3 regions of the Streptomyces sp. NPDC087901 genome follow, and region 2 is predicted to be linked to each of the others. Evidence: riboswitches for the same ligand, from Rfam matches in the RefSeq annotation. Region 2 holds a riboswitch; each other region holds the start of a gene.

The links. Region 2 has a riboswitch for cyclic di-AMP ahead of ACIOEW_RS29200 (M23 family metallopeptidase). Riboswitches for the same ligand answer to the same signal wherever they lie in the genome.
Region 1: linked by a shared signal. The riboswitch ahead of ACIOEW_RS23615 (transglycosylase family protein) and the one ahead of ACIOEW_RS29200 (M23 family metallopeptidase) in region 2 are both predicted to bind cyclic di-AMP.
Region 3: linked by a shared signal. The riboswitch ahead of ACIOEW_RS11335 (NlpC/P60 family protein) and the one ahead of ACIOEW_RS29200 (M23 family metallopeptidase) in region 2 are both predicted to bind cyclic di-AMP.

What each region holds. Positions count from the first base shown of each region.
Region 1 covers NZ_JBIUUC010000007.1:342,401-346,565, reverse strand. The annotation lists gene eno (phosphopyruvate hydratase) at 1-244, opposite strand, end outside; gene ACIOEW_RS23615 (transglycosylase family protein) at 531-1,292, opposite strand; cyclic di-AMP (ydaO/yuaA leader) riboswitch at 1,297-1,468, opposite strand; gene ACIOEW_RS23610 (transglycosylase family protein) at 1,770-2,723, opposite strand; gene ACIOEW_RS23605 (cytochrome P450) at 2,829-4,142, opposite strand.
Region 2 covers NZ_JBIUUC010000011.1:136,456-140,620, reverse strand. The annotation lists gene ACIOEW_RS29210 (HPr family phosphocarrier protein) at 1-231, shown strand, start outside; gene ACIOEW_RS29205 (GntR family transcriptional regulator) at 446-1,153, opposite strand; gene ACIOEW_RS29200 (M23 family metallopeptidase) at 1,374-2,210, opposite strand; cyclic di-AMP (ydaO/yuaA leader) riboswitch at 2,224-2,392, opposite strand; gene ACIOEW_RS29195 (M16 family metallopeptidase) at 2,609-3,991, opposite strand; gene ACIOEW_RS29190 (pitrilysin family protein) at 4,018-4,165, opposite strand, start outside.
Region 3 covers NZ_JBIUUC010000003.1:396,273-400,437, reverse strand. The annotation lists gene ACIOEW_RS11345 (MerR family transcriptional regulator) at 70-492, opposite strand; gene ACIOEW_RS11340 (MDR family NADP-dependent oxidoreductase) at 510-1,511, opposite strand; gene ACIOEW_RS11335 (NlpC/P60 family protein) at 1,712-2,887, opposite strand; cyclic di-AMP (ydaO/yuaA leader) riboswitch at 2,886-3,050, opposite strand; gene pcrA (DNA helicase PcrA) at 3,309-4,165, shown strand, end outside.

The DNA.
Region 1 (4,165 bases), on a different contig from region 2:
AACCGACGAGCTCCGGGCCGATCTGCTCGATCACGGCGAGGACGGCCTTCTCGACGCCCTTGCCGTGGTAGCGGTTGGGGTCTCCGTCACGAAGCTCAATGGCCTCGAACGCACCGGTGGAGGCGCCGGACGGAACAGCAGCACGGCCCGTGCTGCCGTCGTCGAGGCCGACCTCGACCTCGACCGTGGGGTTTCCGCGGGAGTCGAGGATTTCCCTGGCTACGACGACGTCGATGGACGGCACGAGGCATCTCCTTCTGGGATATGACGCTGGTGGTGCAGGGTCGCTTTGGCCTTGCGACAAGAGCCTAACCGGCCGGGCCGCCTCAACCGGCCGACCGCCCGTCCCCTGGGACGAAAAAGGACTCAAGAGCGAGCACAGCGGGACAAAGGGCCAGAATTTTACTGACGAGTAACTACAACAGTTGAACGATCACGCCGAAACCGGCCGACCCCGGCCCGGCACGCACGGGGGGAAGATGCGCACCGGGCCGGGGCGGCCGGAGTGATTCAGCGAGGAGAGATCGCGACTACTTCGTCAGGTGGAGCTGCTGACCCGGGTAGATCAGGTCGGCGTCCGTGACGATGTCCTTGTTCAGCTTGAAGAGCTGCTCCCAGCCGCCCTTGACCTTGTGGTCGGCGGCGATCTTGCTCAGGGAGTCACCGGTGACGACCTTGTACTCGCCGTCACCCTTCTCGACCTTCTTGCCGGTCGGGGTGGTGACGGTCTTCGACTTGGCCTTGGGGGCGGCCGAGCGGTCCGAACGGTTGGTGGAGGGGGCCTCGGTGCGCTCGGCCTTCTTCGGCTCGGCCTGCTGGACCGGCGCCGACTCCTGCTTCGGGGCGGCTTCGGCCTTGGGGGCGGTCTCGGTCTTGGTGGCGGAGGAGCCGGTGTCGACACCCGGGTCGACACCGTCGTTGCTCAGGTTGCCGGCGCCGGCGCAGGCCCAGGCACCCGGACCCTGCAGGTCGAGGAGCTTCTCGGCGACGGCGATCTGCTGGGCCTTGGTGGCCAGGTCGGCGCGGGCCGCGTACTGGGTACCGCCGGCGGCGGCCCAGCTGGACTGCGAGAACTGCAGGCCGCCGTAGTAGCCGTTGCCGGTGTTGATGGACCAGTTGCCACCGGACTCGCACTGGGCGACGGCGTCCCACGTGGACACGGAGGCGGCGGAGGCGCCGGTGGCACCCATCAGGGGCACGGCGATGGCTGCACCGGCGACACCGGCGAGCGTGGCGATACGGACGGCCTTGGACGGGCGACGGTGCTTGTTGCCCTTGCTGTTGAGCAGCATCGAGACTTCTCCTCACCGACGCCTGCGAGGTGAGCTGTCGGGTTCGGGCCAAGTGAGTTGCCCGGTCGCACGTCCTAGCGCACGACTTCACCCCAAGCCGGTCCTGATGCGTCTTGCGACGATCGGGCCCGGCGCTTACCTGGGTCCCCCGCTCCTGCCTACGGCGCTTTACGCGTCTGTTCCCTTCGACCGACGGCAGGATTCGGCGTGACGGTCGACGGGGCCCGCGGTGCGAGCGGTTCCGACCGTAAACACACCCACCCCTCATATCCAAAGATGGACATACCGGAGAAACAGCCCTTCCTTGCATCCGAAGAAGCACCGTTTGCGCAGGTGGGAACGGATGCGGCGGGACCTCCCGGACAAGACACGCCAGTTCACACGAAGAGACCCATGTCTCACTTGGTCAAAAGTGGGACATAGGCCTCTTAACTACCCTAACTTTTGGGGTGTTTTCAGCTGATCATCAGACCGCTCTCACTCGGCCTTCACGCCGAGATCAAGGCTCTGGCCAGGCAGGATGAGGTCCGGATCGGAGCCCACCTCCGCCTTGTTGGCCTCATACAGCCCGGTCCAGCCACCGGGCAGCTTCTGTGCATCAGCAATCGACCAGAGGTTGTCGCCGGCACGGACGGTGTACGTGCCGTCAGATGCCGGGGCACCGGTGTCGCGTGCGTCACCGTCACCTCGCGAGGCGTGCCGTCCCGCATCCCGGTCGCTGCCGCCGCTCCGGGTCCCCTCGGGGGCCGGAGCACCCCGGTGCTTGCCGGCCTTCTCCTGCCCCCCGGAGGTGCCCTCCCCGGCGCCGGAGGCAGCACCCGAGGGCGACGTGGAGGGTGTGGCGGAGGGCGTGGCCGACGGCGATGCGGACGCGTCCGGCTTCCCGCTCCCGCCCTCCGCGTCGTCCGTGGCCCCGTCCGCCGGCGTCGTCGCGTCCGAGGACGCGTCGTCCGACGCGGTGGTGTCCCCGGAGGGGTCGCCGCCCTCGGACGGGTCCGTGCTGCCGGCGGGGTCGTCGGACGCGGCGCTGCCCGGGTCGACACCCGGCAGGCCACTGTCCACGACGAGGCCCGAGATGACCGCACAGCTGGGCCATGCCTTCGGGCCCTGGTCCTCCAGGACCTTCTCCGCCACGGCGATCTGCTGCGAGCGGCTGGCGAGGTCCGCGCGCTCCGCGTACGAGTCACCGCCGTACGACTTCCAGACCTCCTGCGAGAACTGCAGGCCGCCGTAGTAGCCGTTGCCGAGGTCGGCGCTCCACATGCCGCCGCTCTCGCACTCGGCCACCCGGTCCCAGGTCGAGGCGTCGGCGGCGTGCGCACCTGCCGCACCGAGCAGCGGGATGGCGATGGCCGAGCCGGTCACGCCTGCGGCGACGATGATCGCGGGTGCCTGCCGAGGGCGACGGTGTCTGCCGTTCGCGGAGCCCATGGGGATGCCTTCCGTGTGACTGACGAGTGACTGGTGAGTCGAACGGTGAACCTAGCGGGACTCGAACGTGTGTCACAAGTCGATGCAGCAGAGATCACGTGAAAGTCACAGAGTTGACAGAGTGTCACCTTCACCGGACACCGGCCCCGGGGTGAACTCCACCGGCAGCGTGCGCAGTCCACGCATGATGAGCCCACCACGCCACCGCAAATCGGCAGGTTCTCCCGCAAGTCGCAGGTCCGGAAGGCGTTTCAGGAGCGTGGCGAGGGCGGCCTGCCCCTCCAGCCGGGCGAGCGGCGCTCCCAGGCAGTAGTGGATCCCGTGACCGTAACCGAGGTGCTGATTGTCACGCCGTGAGAGGTCCAGCGTGTCCGGTCCGCCGAAGCGTTCCGGGTCCCGGTCGGCGGCCGCCAGCACGACGAGTACCGGGTCGCCCTCGGCCACCCGCTGTCCGCCGATCGTCAGCGGCTCGGTGGCGTACCGCCAGGTCGCCATCTCCACCGGACCGTCGTACCGCAGCAGTTCCTCGACACCCGTGGCCAACAGCCCTGTCTCCCCCGCGGCCAGGGAACGCTGGAGCTGCGCACGTTGCTCGGGGTGACCCAACAGGGTGTGGACACCGTTGCCGATCAAATTCACCGTGGTCTCAAATCCGGCAAATAGGATGATAAAGGCCATCGCTGCGGCCTCGTTCTCCGTCAGGTGCTCACCGTGGTCGCTCGCCCGGATCAGCCCCGAGATCAGGTCGTCCCCCGGGTTCTCGCGCTTGCGGTGGATCAGTTCGAGGAGATAGCCCCGCATCTTCTTCACGGAGCGGGCCACCCCGCCGCGCGGGCCGCCGCCGTGGCGGATCATCATCCCCGCCCAGTCCCGGAAGTCGTCCTGGTCCTCGCTCGGAACGCCCAGCAGGTCACAGATCGCGTAGATGGGGAGCGGGAAGGCGAACTCGTGGATGAGGTCCGCTTCCCCCTTCTCGATGAAACCGTCGATGAGCCGGTCGGTCAGCTCCTGCACACGCGGGGCGAACTCCGCGATGCGACGCGGGGTGAACGCCTTGGACACGAGGCGGCGCAGCCGGGTGTGGTCGGGCGGGTCGATGTTCAGCAGATGCGTCATCAACTCCGCCTTGCGCTCACCCGGGATCCCCGTCTTCCCCTTGGCGTGCGCGGACTCGGCGTGGTGCGCCGGGTTCTTGGACAGCCTGCTGTCGGCGAGAGCCGCCCTGGCGTCCGCGTACCGCGTCACCAGCCAGGCCTCGACCCCGCTGGGCAGCGTGGTGCGGTGCACGGGGCTGTGCTCGCGCAGCCAGGCGTAGGCGGGGTAGGGATCGGTGGCGAACTCCCACGTGAAGAGTTCGGGCGCGGTGGAGGCCGCGTGGGCGGGGCAGCCGGCGGGGATGCGGTCGGAGCTGTCGTTCACCCCCCGACGTTATCCGCTGCCCT
Region 2 (4,165 bases):
CCCGCTTCCATCTTCGTCCGTGCCGCCACGGCTTCCGGCATCCCCGTGACCATTGCCAAGGCCGACGGCAACCCGGTGAACGCGGCCTCCATGCTCGCCGTTCTCGGGCTCGGCGCGCAGGGCGGCGAGGAGATCGTCCTCGCGTCCGAGGCCGACAACGCCGAAGCCGCCCTGGACCGTCTGTCCAAGCTGGTCGCCGAGGGGCTCGACGAGCTTCCGGAGACCGTCTGACCCCGACGGGTCACGACAGCAGGCATTCCTGCGGAAGAGCCGCGGCACCCTTCACCGGGAGCCGCGGCTCTTTCGTTTAGGTGAAGACCTTCACAACACGAACGGCCTTCGCCCGGCAAAGGGACGCGCCCGGCAAATCGGTTCCGCCGAAGTCCATTAGGGCAGCAGAAAGAAAGCCCTGCGGAATGCCTATTCTTTGTATACGGCGCAATTGTTAATGCCGGCCGCTCGGTGTGTTTACGGCATGTTGCGAGGTCCTCACCCGGGCGGGGCGGACCGCAGCGGCATCCGGCCGGCCGGGGCGGCGCAGCCGGTACGCGGTGGTGGCCCGCTCGGCATGCTGGGCGGCCAGGGACCTCGCCCTCTCCGCGTCACCGCGCGCCACGGCGTCCACGATCGCTCCGTGCTCGGCCCACGAATCGGCCGGACGGGCCGGGTGCTCGACCACGTACATCCAGGCGGTCTTGTGCCGGAGCTGGGTGAGCATCGCGATCAGGCCGGGACTGCCGGAGGCCTGCGCGAGCGTCTCGTGGAACCAGCCGCCCAGGGAGCGCAGATCGTCGCCCTCCCCCCTGCGGGCCCGCTCCTGACCGAGCCTGACCAGGCCGCGCAGCACCTTGAGGTGCGGGTCCGTGCGACGGTGGGCGGCCCGGGCCGCACCGAGCGGCTCCAGGAGCATCCGGACCTCCAGGAGGTCGGCGGCCTCCTGCTCGGTGGGCTCGGCGACGCAGGCTCCGGCGTGCCTGCGGGTGACCACGAACCCCTCGGACTCCAGGGTGCGCAGCGCTTCCCGCACCGGGACCCGGGAGACCCCGTAACGGCGCGCGAGCACCTCCTCGGTGAGTCGGCTGCCGCGCTCGAAGACACCCAAGACGATGTCTTCACGGATTGCCGTGCATACCGAATGCGCCGGAATGCGCATGTCCGAACCTCCGCCTTAATCCCCGCGAAACGCGGCCGATCGACGCCTGTCCTGTGACTCTATTGCAATGCGGTCGCATTTCCGACGGCGGGTGGAAATTCATGAATATCTTTTGGTCACCGGCCGTTCGGGAACGACCGGCGCGGAACGGCGCGGCATGCCGACACACAGCGAAGGCCCCGGCGTGATGCCGGGGCCTTCGTCGGTGTCCTGGGGTCGGTCAGACGGTGACGCCGTGGGCGCGCAGGTAGGCGACCGGGTCCATGTCGGAGCCGTACGAGGGTGTGGTCCGGGCCTCGAAGTGGAGGTGCGGGCCGGTCGAGTTCCCGGTGGAGCCGGAGAGGCCGATCTGCTGTCCGCCGCCGACACTCTGACCGACGGACACACCGATCGAGGAGAGGTGGCCGTACTGGGTGTACGTGCCGTCCGTCATCCGCAGCACGATGTTGTTGCCGTACGCGCCGCCCCAGCCGGCCTCGACGACCGTGCCGGCGCCGACGGCGACGACGGAGCTGCCGGACGCGGCGTGGAAGTCGATGCCGGAGTGGCTGCCGGAGGACCAGAGCGAGCCGCTGGACTTGTAGCCGGTGCTCACGTACGAACCGGCGACAGGAAGCTGGAAGTAACCGAGCCTGGCGCGCTCGGCGGAACGGGCGGCGCGGGAGGCGCTCTCGCGGGCCTCCTCGGCGCGGGCGGCGGCCTTCGCCTTCGCGGCCGCCTTGGCCTTGGCCTTCGCCTTGAGCTCCGCCTTCTTCTTCGCCTCGGCCTTCTTCTTGGCCGCCTCGGCCTTGGCCTTCTTCTCCGCGACGTCGGCCTGGTGCCGCTGCGCGTCCGCCTGTGCTTCGATCCGGTCGGCGAGGACGTTCTCGATGGCGATGACCTGGGTGAGGCCGGTCTCGCTGACGGCGGGGGTCTCGGTGTCCGCGGCGAGGGCCGGGGAGGCCAGTCCGCCGATGACGCCGGTGGTGGCCAGAGTCGCGATGCCGACGGCCTTCGCGCCGGTGCGCGTCAGGCGGCTCGGGGCACGGTGCTTCCCGGTGGCACGGGTGAACGCCATGAAGTGGCTGGTTCCTTTCCTTCCTTCTCGCCTACCGGGTTAGCTGACGGGTTCGGAGCAGGAAGGTCTCCTACGGATCCCCCGGCCTCGTACGAGGCTCAGGCATCCGATTCACCCCAGGGACTGCGTGGGTCCCCGGCTCCCCAGGCTCGCGCCTGACGGGGACTCGGCGATGACTGTCCGGTACGTCGCGGATGCGGCATACGAGTGACGGACAGCGGAGCCGACGCTAAGCGGGGTCACTTCCCCACACCAAACGGACAGGCCATTTTGTAGCGCATCCCACAGGGCAGACGGGCAACCTCTCCCGCAAAGCAGACAAAACGGAAGGCCCTCACGGAGGCAGCTCCGTCAGGGCCTTCCGTTTGCCCCGGTATCAGGTGAAGTAGCCGGTCGGCTCAGCCGGCCACGACCGACACCTCGCCGATGCCGAGCGCCCGGACGGGCTCGGCGATCTGCGCCGCGTCACCGACCAGAACCGTGACCAGCCGGTCCTGCGGGAAGGCGTTGACCACGGCCGCGGTCGCCTCGACGGTGCCGGTCTCCGCGAGGCGCGCGTACAGGTGCGCCTGGTAGTCGTCCGGGAGATGCTGCTCGACCTGGTCGGCGAGGGTGCCCGCGACCGAGGCCGCCGTCTCGAACTTGAGCGGGGCGACACCCACGAGGTTCTGCACGGCCGTCTCGCGCTCGGCGTCCGTCAGTCCTTCGGCCGCCAGGGTCCGCAGGACCGTCCACAGGTCCTGCAGCGCCGGGCCGGTGGACTCCGTGTCCACGGAACCGCTGATGGCGAGCATCGCGGCGCCCGTCGCCCCGGAGGCGGAGTCCGGGGCCGAGGAGCGCAGCACCTGGGCGAAGGCCCGCACGCCGTAGGTGTAGCCCTTCTCCTCGCGCAGCACCCGGTCGAGCCGGGAGGTGAGCGTGCCTCCCAGGCAGTACGTGCCGAGCACCTGCGCCGGCCAGACGCTGTCGTGCCGGTCGGCGCCGATGCGGCCGATCAGCAGCTGGGTCTGCACCGCGCCGGGGCGGTCCACGATCACCACCCGGCCCGCGTCGTCGGCGGTGATCGGCGGGACGGGGCGGGGCTCGGCGGTGTTGCCCGACCAGTCGCCGACGGTGTCGGCGAGCAGGGCGTCCAGGTCGATGCCCGTGAGGTCGCCGACAACCACAGCGGTCGCGGTCGACGGGCGGACGTGGGCGTCGTAGAAGGCGCGCACGGCGGCGGAGTCGATCCGTGCCACGGTCTCCTCGGTGCCCTGGCGGGGACGCGACATGCGGGCCGTGGCCGGGAAGAGCTCCTTCGAGAGCTGCTTGGCGGCGCGCCGGGCGGGGTTGGCCTGCTCGTGCGGGATCTCGTCCAGCCGGTTGCCCACCAGCCGCTCGACCTCGCTGTCGGCGAAGGCCGGCGCCCGCAGGGCCTCGGAGACCAGGCCGAGCGCCTTGGCGAGCCGGGAGGCCGGAACCTCCAGGGAGACCCGGACACCGGGGTGGTCGGCGTGGGCGTCGAGCGTGGCTCCGCACCGTTCCAGCTCGGCGGCGAACTCCTCGGCACTGTGCTTGTCGGTGCCCTCGGACAGGGCGCGCGACATGATCGTGGCGACCCCGTCCAGGCCCTCGGGCTCGGCGTCCAGCGGGGCGTCGAGGAAGATCTCGACCGCCACGACCTGCTGGCCGGGGCGGTGGCAGCGCAGCACGGTGAGCCCGTTGGGCAGGGAGCCGCGCTCAGGCGCGGGGAAGGCCCAGGGCCTGGCCACGCCTGGGGCGGGCTGCGGGTGGTACTCCATCGAAACTCCAGTCGCGGCAGCGTCGGTCACTTGTCCGCTCCTTCGTGCGCGTCGGTGTCGGTGTCGGCGGCATCCGCCTCTTCGGCGGCCTCGGCGGGCTCGAGCGGCTCGTAGACCAGCACCGCCCGGTTGTCGGGCCGCAGCTGGGCCCTGGCGGCAGCCTTGACCTCCTCC
Region 3 (4,165 bases), on a different contig from region 2:
GACGCCGCTGCCCGGACCCCAGGGGGTCCGGGCAGCGGCGTTTCCGTGTACCGAAGCCGCCCTGCTGGATCAGCGCTCGGGCTCAGGTGCGGGCAGGCTGTCGCCCTGTGCGGGGGGCGGCGCGCACGGCGGCTCCCCAGCGGCCGCGGCGAGGCCCTGCCGCAGGCGCGTGAGGCGCGCGATCTCCGCGTCCAGGGTCGTCAGCCGCTCGGCCACGACGTCGCTGAACCCGCCGGCGCCGCCGGAACAGGATGCCGCCGACGGGTCCTGGACGAGGAGGTCCAGGCGGTGGGCGCGGCGGCGGATGTCCTCCAGCGTGAGGCCCAGTGCCAGAAGACTGCGAATGACGCGGACGCGGGCCACCTCGGCGCAACCGTACTCACGCTGACCGGATGAGGTGCGTGGCGCCACTCCCAGCAGGCCGCGGGCTTCGTACAGGCGCAGCGCGCGGGGTGTGGTTCCTGACGCCGCCGCTGCCTCACCGATCCGCATGCCCGCTCCGCCCTGTCCTACAACTCCACGATCGTCGCCCCGAAGGAGCGGCCCGCGATCAGTCCGGGCAACGCCCCCGGGGCTTGCTCCATTCCCTGGACCGGGGTGTACGGGAACCGGATCTGCCCCGCCCGCAGCCAGTCTCCGAGGCGGGCCTCCCATTCCGCCTCGACATCCGGGTGGTCCCCGCCGCTGTAGCCGGCGATCGTGATGCCGCGGGTCAGCAAGCGGTAGGTGTCGAGCACGGCCGGCGCGCTCCCGCCCGCCCGGTCCGGGGACAGCTGCCCGTCCAACGCGCCCACAAGGGCGAACCGGGCGCCCCGGTTCGCCGCGTGGACGGCGGCCGTCAACTGCTCGCCACCCACGGTGTCCAGGACGACGTCGATGCCGTCCGGCGCCGCCTCGGCGAGTTGACCCTCGAGCGGGGCCGCCCCGCGCAGCACGGTGGCGTCGTAGCCGAGTTCCCGCTCCAGCCGCTCGGCCTTGTCCGGTGAACCGGTGCTGCCGATCACCCGGGCGGCACCGAGCAGCCGGGCGATCTGGCCCGCCATGGTGCCCACAGCGCCCGCGGCGCCGGTCACGAACACGGTGTCGCCTTCCCGGACACCGGCCAGCCGGGTCAGTGCGCCGTAGGCCGAGGAGCCCTGGGCGAGATGGGCCACCGGGTCGGACAGGGCGCCGTCCAGCAGGCGGCACTCAGCGGCGGCAGGCGTCGCGTACTCCCGCCAGCCCTGGAGGTGCAGCACCAGCCGGCCCTTCTCCAGCGGCCCGTCGGTCACTTCGCCGATCGCGGGGCCGAACAGGGTGTCGCCGGGGTGCAGCGGCGGCAGCGGGACATCGCGTGTCTCACCCCCGATGAGGGTGCGCAAGCCCGGGAAGACGAGGAAGTGGGTGTTGCGGACCAGTACCTGGCCGGCCTCGGGACGGGGGACGGGCGCCTCTGCCAGAGTGAAGTCGCCGGTGACCGGCAGTCCATCGGGGCGGCGGGCAAGGCGGACAAGACGATGCGTCGTGTTCATGGCCGGACGCTAAGCCCTGACCCATGGGTCAGGGGCAAGGGCCGGCATCAGGGCGGTTTCCGCACACCGGCCGGTCACCTCCCCTGCCGGCCGGTGCCCCCACACTTGCGCGCACCAGGAAAAAGCGGCACGTGGCGAAGGCGAACCGGACACGGAGTGATGACCGCCCCGTGTCCGGCACCCACAGGTGAAGACGCGAGTCAGCCCGGCCGCACGCTCCCGTAGATCGGCATGTAGAAGATCGACTCCTCGCGCACGTTCGCCCCCGGCTTCGGCGCGTGGATCATCATGCCGTCGCCCTTGTAGATGCCGACGTGGCTGATGTCGTCGTAGAAGAAGACCAGGTCCCCCGGCTGCAGATCCGCCGTGGCGATCCGGGTACCGACGTTCACCTGGTCCCAGGTGGTCCGCGGAATGTCGACGCCCGCCGCCTTCCAGGCCGCCTGGGTGAGCCCCGAGCAGTCGTACGAGGCCGGGCCGGTCGCCCCCCAGACGTACGGCTTGCCGAGCTGCGCCCTGGCGAACGCCATCACCTTCTCGGCCTTGGTCGAGGCGTCGGTGTCCGAGCCCGAGCCGGTGCCGGTGCCCGTGCCGCTCCCGGTGTCCGTACCGCTTCCGGTGCCGGCCTCCTTGGCGGCCTCCTCGGCCTTGCGGGCGGCCTCGGCCTTGGCGGCGGCCTGCTTCTTCGCCAGTTCCGCGGCCTTGCGCTCGGCCTCCGCCTCCTTCTTGCGCTCCAGCTCCGCCAGGCGCGCCTTCTCCTCGGCGGTCAGCTTCGACAGCAGGCTGCGGGCCTCGGACAGCTTCGTCTGGACGTTCTGCTTGCTGGTGCGCAGCGTCGCCTGCGACTCGGTGAGCGTCTCCAGGCTCGCCACGGCTTCGGCCCGCTGCTTGGACGCCTTCGCCTGCTGCGTACGGAAGTCCGACACGGCGCTCGTCTGGCGCTCGGTCATCCGGTCCATGAGGTGGGTCTGGTCGAAGAACGACTGCGGGTCGTCGGCCAGGAAGAATGTGGCGGTCGGAGCGAGGGCGCCGCCACGGTACTGGGCGGCGGCATACGTGCCGAGTGTCCTGCGGGCCTCGTTCAGCTTCTCGGTGCGCCGGGCGACATCGTCCAGCAGGGTGTCCACCTTGGAGCGCTGCTTGGTCGTCGCCTCCTTCGCCTGGTTGTACTGCTGGGTCGCGGAGCCCACCTGGCGGTAGAGGTCGTCGACCTTTTTCTGCACGTCCTCGATGCTGGGCTTGGGGGCCGGGGCGGCCAGTGCGCTCTGCGTGGACAGCAGAGTCACCGACGCCAGCGCGGCCGTCGTGAGCCCGACGGCGGGGCCGGTGTTGCGCACCAGGGTGCGCGGTTTGCGATGCGACGCCAAGGCCGGCATCTCCTTCCGTGGACCGCCTACCGGGTTAGCTGTCGGGTTCGGGCGGAACGGAAGGCTGCCCTACGGTCCTGGTGGGGGATTCGGACCGATTCACCCCGGTGATGCGTGTGGGTCCCCGGTTCCGGACTCCTGATGCGGAGCCCGAATTCGGCGTGGACGCCCGCTCGGCGTGGATCGCCTCTGGGGGTTCGGGCCGCCCGAACGAGCACGCTAGCCAACTCATGGTGCCGCTGTGAAGGTTGATGTTCGATATGCCCGATACATTTTCGTGACCTCGACGGATCGGGGCGCTGCGGAGCAGGTGGGGCCGTAATTCCCCCACTCCGTGCGGTCCACTGCTAGCTCTGTGTGCCCGGTCGTGAGTGCGTGGTTGGTCACTCGGGCCCGGAGTGTCAGTGCGCACGCCTAGACTCGGGAGGCGATGAGCAGCCTCTTTGACGACAGTTTCCTGGCCGGCCTCCAGCACACGGAGGAAGGGCCCCCACCGCCCCCCGAGGGCTCCGCACCCGAAGCGGTGCCGGAGGACCTCTTCGCGGGCGTTTTCGACGGCCCCCCGCCGCCCCGCGACGCGTACTACCGCGACGGGGCCCACCGCCCCGTCGTCGACGCCGCCGCGCTGCTCGACGGGCTGAACACCGAGCAGCGCGCAGCCGTCGTGCACGCCGGGTCCCCGCTGCTCATCGTCGCCGGTGCCGGTTCGGGCAAGACCCGTGTACTGACCCACCGCATCGCCCACCTGCTGGCCGAGCGCGGGGTGCACCCGGGCCAGATCCTGGCGATCACCTTCACCAACAAGGCCGCGGGCGAGATGAAGGAGCGCGTCGAGCAGCTCGTCGGGCCGCGGGCCAACGCCATGTGGGTCATGACCTTCCACAGCGCGTGCGTGCGGATCCTGCGCCGCGAGTCGAAGCGGCTCGGCTTCACCTCGTCGTTCTCGATCTACGACGCCGCCGACTCCAAGCGCCTCATGGCCCTGGTCTGCCGCGATCTCGACCTCGACCCGAAGCGCTTCCCGCCGAAGTCGTTCACGGCGAAGGTCTCCAACCTGAAGAACGAGCTGATCGACGAGGAGACCTTCGCCGGTCAGGCCGCGGACGGCTTCGAGAAGACCCTCGCCCAGGCCTACGCGCTGTACCAGTCCCGGCTGCGCGAGGCCAACGCCCTGGACTTCGACGACATCATCATGACGACGGTGCACCTGCTCCAGGCGTTCCCCGACGTCGCCGAGCACTACCGCCGCCGCTTCCGGCACGTCATGGTCGACGAGTACCAGGACAC